3 regions of the Arthrobacter sp. KNU40 genome follow, and region 2 is predicted to be linked to each of the others. Evidence: riboswitches for the same ligand, from Rfam matches in the RefSeq annotation. Region 2 holds a riboswitch; each other region holds the start of a gene.
The links. A riboswitch is a leader RNA that binds a small molecule or an ion and turns the genes downstream of it on or off. The one in region 2 is predicted to bind glycine.
Positions count from the first base shown of each region.

Region 1 (3,272 bases), 890 kb from region 2:
TGCAAGCACCAGCGGGTAGGCGTCGACGACCCACAGCAGCTGCACGCCCCCTACTTCCAAGGACCGGGCGATTTGCGGCAGGGCGAATGTCAGCGCCGTATTGTCCACAGCCACCAGCAGCACGGGGAACATCAGGAGTGCCAGGGCAGCCCAATCGCGCCACGGGGCGGATTGGATCGAAGGGGTGCGGGGGTGCTGGGTTGTGGACGGCGTGAACATGGAGATAACTGTACCGTCTGGACGGTATAGTTTCAATCTGACTCATCGAACTGCCGCATCGAACTAAGGGATGATGGACACCATGCCGCGAAAACCTATTGCCCGGGACGCTGTCCTGGATGCCTTTGAAGCCCTCCTGATCGAGGTGGGGGAGCGGGCTGCGACCCTGGACGCCGTCGCCAAGCGCGCAGGCGTCTCCAAGGGCGGCCTGCTCTACCATTTCCCCAACAAGGAAGCCATGATCAGCTCCTTGCTCGAACGCATGGACGGGCTGGCTGCTCTGGATATCGAGGCAATGAAGGCAGCCCCCGAAGGTGCGGCCGCGTTCTTCATCAAGTCTTCCCTGTGGGCGGATACTCCGTTGGACCGGGTGTTCGTGGCCGCCACGCGGCTCGCGGAAGTAGCCCATGAAGAAACCCGCAGGCGTTTCGCCGGGATCCAGCAACAATGGCTCGATGTGCTCGCCGAGGAAGTGGGGCCCGAGATGGCCAAAGCGGTCCGGTACATGGGCGATGGACTTTACTTCAACGCAATGCTTGAAGGCGGCGCCGGTGATACGGAAGTCAAGGCCAGCGCGAGGAGCGCCGACGTCGGTGCGCTGCTGGCCGCCGTCGAACGCCTCCGTGACTGAGGGTGCGGCCCAACTGTCCCCACCGCCACCCTCGCCTCGCAAGCTCGGCCAGGGAACCCTGGCGGCGTGGGCCCCCGCAGTTGTTGTCGTTTAGAGGCTCCAAAACGACATCTAGTGCGAGTTAGTTGGGGAAGTCGGGCGGGGGCGGTGACCACATTTGCGGACGCGGGCAGTCCGTAGGACAATTGGGAGTTGTGGCAGCCGTCACCGGCAACCACGATCTCATTCACATAACTGAATACGCCTTTGATCTGCGGCGGGAGAGTCCTGCAGGCATGTGATGCAGGCGCCGTAGGAGCAAATCCTCCCCAGGAATCTCTCAGGCCCACGCACCGCCGCGGCAAGGCAACTCTGGAAAGCAGCGCGCTGACGCGCGCTCACCGACGGTGCAAGCGGAACAGTGCCACAAGCACGGTTTCGCGGAAACTCTCAGGTCCAATACAGAGCGGGGAGGAACCCGATTAGCTGTGGCGCACCCTGCGCCGCCTTATTTATGGAGTTCCTTCGTGACGGTTAGTTCAACCTCCACTACGTTCGTTGACCGGCATATCGGCACCCGCCGCCAAGCCGACATTGACATCATGCTCAAGTCTGTTGGCTACGACAGTGTCGATTCGCTCGTAGACACCGCGGTTCCCAATGACATCCGCCAGGACGTCGCGCTGACGCTCCAGAACGCCCTCAGCGAGGTGGAAGTCCTGGCTGAACTTCGCAAGCTGGCGGCCAAGAACAAGACGGCCGTGCAGATGATCGGCCAGGGCTACTACGACACCGTCACTCCGCCGGTGATCCGCCGCAACATCCTCGAATCCCCGGCCTGGTACACGGCCTACACGCCGTACCAGCCGGAAATTTCCCAGGGCCGCCTCGAAGCCCTGCTGAACTTCCAGACCATGGTCCAGGACCTCGTGGGCCTGCCTATCGCCAACGCCTCACTGCTGGATGAAGCCACCGCGGTTGCCGAAGCAGTCCTCATGATGCGCCGCGCCAACAAGAACAAGACGGCCCATGACGGCAAGACCGTCCTCGACGCCGACTGTCTCCCGCAGACCATCGCCATCGTGAAGGGCCGCGCCGAGGCGCTCGGCTTTGAGGTGGAGATCGCGGACCTGTCCCAGGGCCTGCCCGACGGCGACATCAACGGCATCGTGCTGCAGCAGCCGGGCGTTTCCGGCCGGGTGTTCGACCACTCCGCCGTGATTGCCGCCGCCAAGGAACGCGGCGCCCTCGTCACCGTCGCCGCGGACCTCCTCGCCCTCACCCTGATCACGCCTCCGGGTGAGCAGGGTGCCGACATCGCCGTCGGCTCCACCCAGCGCTTTGGCGTTCCGCTGTTCTTTGGCGGCCCGCACGCCGCGTACATGGCTGTCCAGAAGGGCCTCGAGCGCTCGATGCCGGGCCGCTTGGTGGGCGTTTCCAAGGACGACGCCGGCACTCCCGCCTACCGCCTCGCCCTGCAGACCCGCGAGCAGCACATCCGCCGCGAGAAGGCGACGTCCAACATCTGCACCGCGCAGGCCCTGTTGGCCATCGTGTCCTCGATGTACGCCGTGTACCACGGCCCCGATGGCCTGAAGGCGATCGCCGAGACGGCCCACAACCACGCCCGCACCCTGGCAGCGTCCTTGAAGGCCGCGGGCCTTGAGGTCCTGCACCGCAGCTTCTTCGACACCGTCACCGTCCGCGTCCCCGGCAAGGCCGGGAAGGTCATCGCCGCCGCCGAGGCCAAGGGCATCAACCTGCGCGGCATCGACGCGGACACTGTCGGCGTCTCCGTCGATGAGACCACAACAAAGGAAATCGTCGGCGGCGTCCTTGATGCTTTTGGTGTCGTCGCCGCCTTCGGCGCGACGGTGTCCGGTGACGGCGAGGGCTTCGCGCTGGAGGCCGCTGTCGAGCGAACTTCGGACTACCTGCAGCACCCGGTGTTCAACACGCACCGTTCTGAAACCCAGCTGCTGCGCTATATCCGCAAGCTGTCGGACCGCGACCTGGCGCTGGACCGCACCATGATCCCGCTGGGTTCGTGCACCATGAAGCTGAACGCCACCGCCGAGATGGAAGCCATCTCCTGGCCGGAATTCGCCTCGATCCACCCCTTCGCCCCGGATTCCCAGACCGAGGGCTGGCGCGAACTGATCGAAGATCTGGAAGCTGACCTGACGGAGATCACCGGGTACGACCAGGTCTCCATCCAGCCCAACGCCGGTTCCCAGGGCGAACTCGCGGGCCTGCTGGCCATCCGCGGCTACCACCACTCCCGCGGCGAGGCCCAGCGCAACGTCTGCCTCATCCCGGCGTCCGCCCACGGCACCAACGCCGCCTCGGCAGTGCTGGCCGGCATGAAAGTGGTCGTGGTGGCCACCGCGGCCGACGGCACGATCGACCACGCGGACCTGCAGGCCAAGATCGACGCCACCGG
Region 1 is NZ_CP195850.1:763,658-766,929, forward strand. Features, by position in the region: gene ACSKT0_RS03690 (MFS transporter) at 1-219, opposite strand, end outside; gene ACSKT0_RS03695 (TetR/AcrR family transcriptional regulator) at 302-850, shown strand; glycine riboswitch at 1,098-1,195, shown strand; glycine riboswitch at 1,197-1,304, shown strand; gene gcvP (aminomethyl-transferring glycine dehydrogenase) at 1,357-3,272, shown strand, end outside.
Region 1: it holds a riboswitch for glycine, as region 2 does, so the genes downstream of both, gcvP (aminomethyl-transferring glycine dehydrogenase) here and cycA (D-serine/D-alanine/glycine transporter) in region 2, are expected to answer to the same signal.

Region 2 (3,272 bases):
TGGCCCAGCTTTGGTTTGCGCTCCAGATACATGAGGCCATGCATAAGTGAACCCCCACCCCGCAGAGGTGGTTGTCATTGTCCGCCTAGGCGCCCGCGCGGAGGGGCACGTCTGCGGCATCCTGGTCCGACTGGAGCTCGTCCTGGAACCTCGCGTAGCGGGCCAGGTGGGCTGGACGGCGGCGCAGGAAGAACCACGCGACACCGAGCATGATGAACCAGGCCGGCGTGACCAGCAGTGCCGTCAGCGTGTCCGACTGGGTGGTCAGCGTCCAGAGCACAAACGCGAAGAACGCGAAGACCACCCACACCATCACGATGCCGCCGGGCATCTTGAACGTGGACGCGATGTGCAGCTGCGGGCGACGACGACGGAATGCGATGTAGCTGGCCAGGATGATGGACCAGACGAAGACGAAGCAGACGGCCGACACGGTGGTGACCATGTCAAAGGCCTTGCCGACGTCCTGTCCCGCGTACATCAGGACGACGCCGGAGAGCAGCAGCACGCAGGAGAGGAACAGGGCGTTGCGGGGAACCTTCCGCCGGGACAGGCCGCTGAAAAGGGCCGGGGCGTCGCCCTCCTGGGCTAGGCCGTACACCATGCGCGAGGTCGAGTAGATGCCGGAGTTGGCCGAGGACATGGCCGAGCTCAGCACCACCAGGTTGACCACGGTGGCGGCTGCGCCGAGCCCAGCCAGGGAGAACATGGCGATGAATGGGCTGTGGCCGGCGGCGAACTGGGTCCAAGGAGTGACGGACATCAGGATGATGAGGGCGCCCACGTAGAACAGGAGCACTCGCACCGGGATGGAGTTGATCGCTCTGGGCAGGTTCTTCTCCGGGTCCTTGGCCTCTGCCGCAGTGGTGCCCACTAGCTCAATGCCCACGAATGCGAAGACCGCGATCTGGAAGCCGGCCACGAAGCCCATGAATTCGTGGGGGAAGAAGCCGCCGTGGCTCCAGAGGTTGGTGAGGCTTGCCGGTCCGGCCTCGGACTGGAACCCGCTGAAGATCATGAACAGCCCTACAACGATCAGTGCTGCAATCGCGATGATTTTGATGAGGGCGAACCAGAATTCTGTCTCGCCGAAGGCCTTCACCGTGGTCAGGTTCAGCAGCAGCAGGATCGCGATAGTGGCCAGGCCCGGGATCCACAGCGGGAGGCTCGGCCAGAGCTCCTTTGAGTAGCCCGCAATGGCAATGACGTCCGCGATGCCGGTGATCACCCAGCAGAACCAGTAGGTCCAGCCGGTGAAGAAACCTGCCCACGGACCCAGAAGGTCTGCGGCAAAGTCGCTGAAGGATTTGTAGTGCAGGTTGGACAGCAGCAGTTCGCTCATGGCGCGCATGACGAAGAACAGCATGAAGCCGATGATCATGTACACGAAGATCACGGACGGGCCGGCCGCGGAGATGGTCTTTCCGGAACCCATGAAGAGGCCTGTGCCGATGGCGCCGCCGATCGCAATCAGCTGGATGTGCCGGTTGCTGAGCTGCCGATCAAGATGGGGTGTTTCACTAGCTATGGCGGGCGGGTGATGAATCGTCATGAGGAACTCCATCGTTCAAGTGGCATTAGCGTGCCACGATGATTCGGGTTCCTCCCCGCTCTGTATTGGACCTGAGAGATTCCGCGGCCCCGTGCTTTCGCATGGTTCCGCTTTGCACCGTCGGTGAGCCCGGAGTTCCCGGGCTGCTTTCCAGAGTTGCCTTGCCGCGGCGGTACGGGGGCCTGAGAGTTTCCTGGGGAGGATTTGCTCCTACGGCGACTGCAGAATGTACCGGCAGGACTCTCCCGCCGCAGATCATCAGCGTATTCAGTTTGGGTGATGCCCGACTCAGTGTGGGATAGGTCACCAAGGAATGTCAACTCCGGCTATGCTTCGTGATCTCCTCGACTGATGATCCTCTGCCGACGGCTATTTCCGATACCTGATGTTGCCCCTGCGTTGACATTGTGTGTATGGTGTGAGCCGAATCACCCCAAATCTGAATATGCCTTTCGAACCGTGGCGGGAGAGTCCTCCCAGTCATCAACCGGGCAGGCGCCGTAGGAGCAAATCCTCCCCAGGAATCTCTCAGGCCCCCGTACCGCTGCGGCGAGGCAACTCTGGAAAGCAGCCAGGCTTCGGTCCGGCTCACCGACGGTGCAAGCAGGCAACCAAGCCTGCGGAATCTCTCAGGTCCGATACAGAGCGGGGAGGAACCCAAACCGAAGCCGTGCCATTGCGGTCGGCCCTACCTTGGAGTTCCTTTTGACTGTTCAATCAACCCCCACCGCTTTCGCAGACCGACACATCGGCGCACGACGGCAAATCGATGTTGGCATCATGCTCAAAGCTGTCGGCTACGACTCCGTTGACGGCCTGGTGGATGTCGCTGTCCCCGATTCCATCCGCCAGGATGTTGCACTTAGGCTGTCCAAGCACGGCACCGACGCCCTCAGCGAGGTGGAAGTCCTGGCTGAACTTCGCAAGCTGGCGGCCAAGAACAAGACGGCCGTGCAGATGATCGGCCAGGGCTATTACGACACCGTCACTCCGCCGGTGATCCGCCGCAACATCCTCGAATCCCCGGCCTGGTACACGGCCTACACGCCCTACCAGCCGGAAATCTCCCAGGGCCGCCTCGAAGCCCTGCTGAACTTCCAGACCATGGTCCAGGACCTCACGGCATTGCCGGTGGCCAACGCGTCCCTGCTGGACGAAGCCACCGCCGTCGCCGAGGCCGTATTGCTCATGCGGAGGGCCAACAAGTCCGCCTCTGCGGGCAAGACCGTCCTCGACGCCGAATGCCTCCCGCAGACCATCGCCATCGTGAAGGGCCGCGCCGAGGCGCTGGGCTTCGAGGTGGAGATCGCTGACCTGTCCCAGGGCCTGCCCGACGGCGACATCAACGGCATCGTGCTGCAGCAGCCGGGCGTTTCCGGCCGGGTGTTCGACCACTCCGCCGTGATTGCCGCCGCCAAGGAACGCGGCGCCCTCGTCACCGTGGCGGCGGACCTCCTCGCGCTCACCCTGATCACGCCTCCGGGTGAGCAGGGTGCCGACATCGCCGTCGGCTCCACCCAGCGCTTTGGCGTACCGCTGTTCTTCGGCGGCCCGCACGCCGCGTACATGGCTGTCCAGAAGGGCCTCGAGCGCTCGATGCCGGGCCGCTTGGTGGGCGTTTCCAAGGACGACGCCGGCACTCCCGCCTACCGCCTCGCCCTCCAGACCCGCGAGCAGCACATCCGCCGCGAGAAGGCGACGTCCAACATCTGCACCGCGC
Region 2 is NZ_CP195850.1:5,020,100-5,023,371, reverse strand. Features, by position in the region: gene ACSKT0_RS23420 (PucR family transcriptional regulator) at 1-50, shown strand, start outside; gene cycA (D-serine/D-alanine/glycine transporter) at 86-1,552, opposite strand; glycine riboswitch at 1,603-1,711, opposite strand; glycine riboswitch at 1,713-1,810, opposite strand; glycine riboswitch at 2,006-2,106, shown strand; glycine riboswitch at 2,107-2,206, shown strand; gene gcvP (aminomethyl-transferring glycine dehydrogenase) at 2,258-3,272, shown strand, end outside.

Region 3 (3,272 bases), 330 kb from region 2:
GCATGTCCAGTCGGTTGAAACTGTAGAGATGTATTCCCGCGACGCCGTCCGGGTGCGCAGTGAGTTCGGAAACCAGGCCTTGCGGTGAGTACTTGTCTCCGCCGAGAAGCTTGCGGGCGAGGGTTCCTTTATTGCTGAGGAACTTCAGGGATGTCCCGACGCCGATCTGGGTTGCCAGGGCCAGCAGTTTGGTCCGGGGAACTGCCCCGGCAATCCCAGCCCATACGGGAAGCTCGACGCCTTCCCGGCGCAGGAGTGCTGAGTAGTCGAGGATCGTCGGGGTGGAGAAGCACATCTGCGTGACAACGTGCGTCGCCAGGTGTTGTTTGGCCAACAGTGCGTCCAGCAAGTCCAGCCCGCTCACGGAAGGATGCCCCTCGGGGTAACCGGCGATGCCCGCTGTGATGGTGCCACCGGTGTACTCGGCGATGTCCGCCAAGAGGGGAAGGCTCGATCGGTAGGGGCCGGCACCAAGAGGTCCGTCTCCACCGATGGCGAAGACCTCCGTGATCCCGACGGCCCCGCAGTCCCGGAGGATGCCGGAAAGCTGCGCCCTGTGCTCCAGCCCGCGCGCCGAGACGTGCGGAATCACGTTGTAGCCCAGGAGGCTGAGCTTGACGGAAGCCTCCATGGTCCGCGCGATGCCGTGATGGGGCAAGCAGGTGACTGTGAGCGTTGTGGAAAGCGGCACTGCGGCCTGGACTTTCTCAACGATTCCGTCTGAGGGAATGATTTCAATCCGGGTGGGGAACATGCTGGCTCCTTGCCGATCAGGCCGTCGCGTGGTGTGCGAGGAGGGTGCGGGCTTCCTGGCGGGTGGTGCCGGAGTCCTGGATGCCTTCGGCGATGTGGGCGAGGTGGGCAGGGATTTCGCGGCCTTTCTTGCGCATCGCGGTGGCCCAGAGGCGTCCGGCGCGGTAGGAGGAGCGGACCAGGGGGCCGGACATGACGCCGAGGAAGCCGATTTCCTCGGCTTCGGTGGCGAGGTCGACGAATTCCTGGGGTTTGACCCAGCGGTCCACGGGCAGGTGCCGTTCGGAGGGGCGCAGGTACTGGGTGATGGTGATCAGGTCGCACCCTGCGGCGTGCAGGTCGGTCATGACTTCGGAGATCTCTTCGCGGGTTTCGCCCATGCCCAGGATCAGGTTGGATTTGGTGACCATGCCGGCGGCCCGGCCCTGGGTGATGACGTCCAGGGAGCGGTCGTAGCGGAACGCGGGGCGGATGCGTTTGAAGATCCGGGGCACGGTTTCGACGTTGTGCGCGAAGACCTCGGGGGCGGAGTCGCAGATCGCTTGGATGTGTTCGGGTTTGCCGGAGAAGTCGGGGATGAGCAGTTCGACGCCGGTGCCGGGGTTCAGTTCGTGGATCTTGCGGACGGTTTCGGCGTAGAGCCAGACGCCTTCGTCTTCCAGGTCGTCGCGGGCGACGCCGGTGACGGTGGCGTAGCGCAGGGCCATGGCCTGGACGGAGCGGGCGACCTTGGTGGGTTCGAACATGTCCACGGGGGAGGGTTTGCCGGTGTCGATCTGGCAGAAGTCGCAGCGGCGGGTGCATTCGGAGCCGCCGATCAGGAAGGTCGCTTCCTTGTCTTCCCAGCACTCGAAGATGTTCGGGCAGCCGGCTTCCTCGCAGACGGTGTGCAGGCCTTCTTTTTTCACGAGGTTCTTCAGGCCCACGAATTCCGGGCCCATCTGGACCTTGGCCTTGATCCACTCGGGTTTGCGTTCGACCGGGACGGCTTTGTTGCGCTGTTCAACGCGCAGCAGCTTACGGCCTTCAGGTGCCAGGGTCATGAGGAACTCCATAATTCAGGTGGCGCGGACGCACCACGATGATTCGGTTCCTCCCCGCTCTGTATTGGACCTGAGAGTTTCCGCGTTGCCGCCTCGCGGCTGGACGCTTGCACCGTCGGTGAGTCCGGTTGCCCGGGCTGCTTTCCAGAGTTGCCTTGCCGCGGCGGTACATGGGCCTGAGAGATTCCTGGGGAGGATTTGCTCCTACGGCGCCTGCTGAAACGTACCGGCAGGGCTCTCCCGCCGCAGATCATAAGCGCGTGCCACCTTTCGGTGACACGTCTCACATGGTATCCGGTGCCTGTGCGGCACGCAAAGAGCTGAGTCATTGATTCCTGACGTTGGCTGATGTACCTTGGCGCCAAGGAATCCGACATCCTTGCCGGATGACCGTCGAAAAGGTCGACGCCATGGCAGGAACCTCAACAGCTCCCCTCCGCATTTCGATGCACAATTCGGGTCGAGCCGCACCGAAGGTCCTCGCCGCCCTGTCGGTGCTGGCAGTCTTGTTTTGCGGCATCAGTACCGCTTCCCCGGTTCTTGCGGCCACGCCCTGCTGGGACATCAGCGGTACTTGGACGACGGTCCAGGGCGGCTCCCGGACCTTAACGTTCACCTTCCAACAGAACGGCAACCAGGTGAGCGGCACTGCCGGCGACACCAGCCTCAGCGGGACCTTCACCGGAAACGTTACCGGCGACCACGTCGACGTGATCGTGGTGTGGAACGCCCAGCGCGCCAACGGCTCCACCCTCGAAGGCGAGTACGAGGCCACCATCTCGGCCGGGACGCTGACCGGGACGACCCACGACGTTGCCAATCCCTCCAGCCACGCCACATGGACCGCTACCGGTGGCCCGACCAAGGCCTGTGCCGGAGCCACCGCGACGCCCACCGGCTCGGTGACGCCCACCAGCGCGGCGACGCCAACCGGCTCGCCCACGTCGACCAGCTCGCCCGCCTCGACCAACTCGAATGAGGCCGCGGCGGAAGCGGCCATCCTCCAAGCCCTGGAGAGCACCGGGCACACTAGCGTGCCCGCTACGGAAGGTCTGAATACCAGCGGCGCCCAAGCGATTGAAGGCGCCTTCAGGGGGCTCTTCTCGAAGAACGACGACGTCGCCAATGCCCTGGTCTTCCAAGCCGGTCTGCTGGCGTCGTCGGACGGCTCGGATGGGAGGCCCAGGTTCCCGGGCGTCCGGGCATGCATGCCCATCATCCTGCGCATGGCTTACAACGGGGTTACCGGTCCGGATGCTGCTGCACGTGCATCAGCGCTGTTGGCGGGCCGTCGCCTGCTGCTCTACCTCCTGGGACGGGACTTCGCGGTCACCAAGGGGGCGGCGTCGTGACTCCGTGCCGGATCCTCGTCGTCCTCGTCGCTTTCACAGCAACGTCAGTGGCCCTCGCGGCCTGCCAGGGGCCCCGGCCTAGTTCCCCCAATTCTTCTCAGGTGATGCCTCCCTCTTCCCAGGT
Region 3 is NZ_CP195850.1:4,686,984-4,690,255, reverse strand. Features, by position in the region: gene ACSKT0_RS21810 (methylenetetrahydrofolate reductase) at 1-754, opposite strand, end outside; gene lipA (lipoyl synthase) at 771-1,796, opposite strand; glycine riboswitch at 1,846-1,949, opposite strand; glycine riboswitch at 1,951-2,049, opposite strand; gene ACSKT0_RS21800 (hypothetical protein) at 2,183-3,148, shown strand; gene ACSKT0_RS21795 (hypothetical protein) at 3,250-3,272, shown strand, end outside.
Region 3: it holds a riboswitch for glycine, as region 2 does, so the genes downstream of both, lipA (lipoyl synthase) here and cycA (D-serine/D-alanine/glycine transporter) in region 2, are expected to answer to the same signal.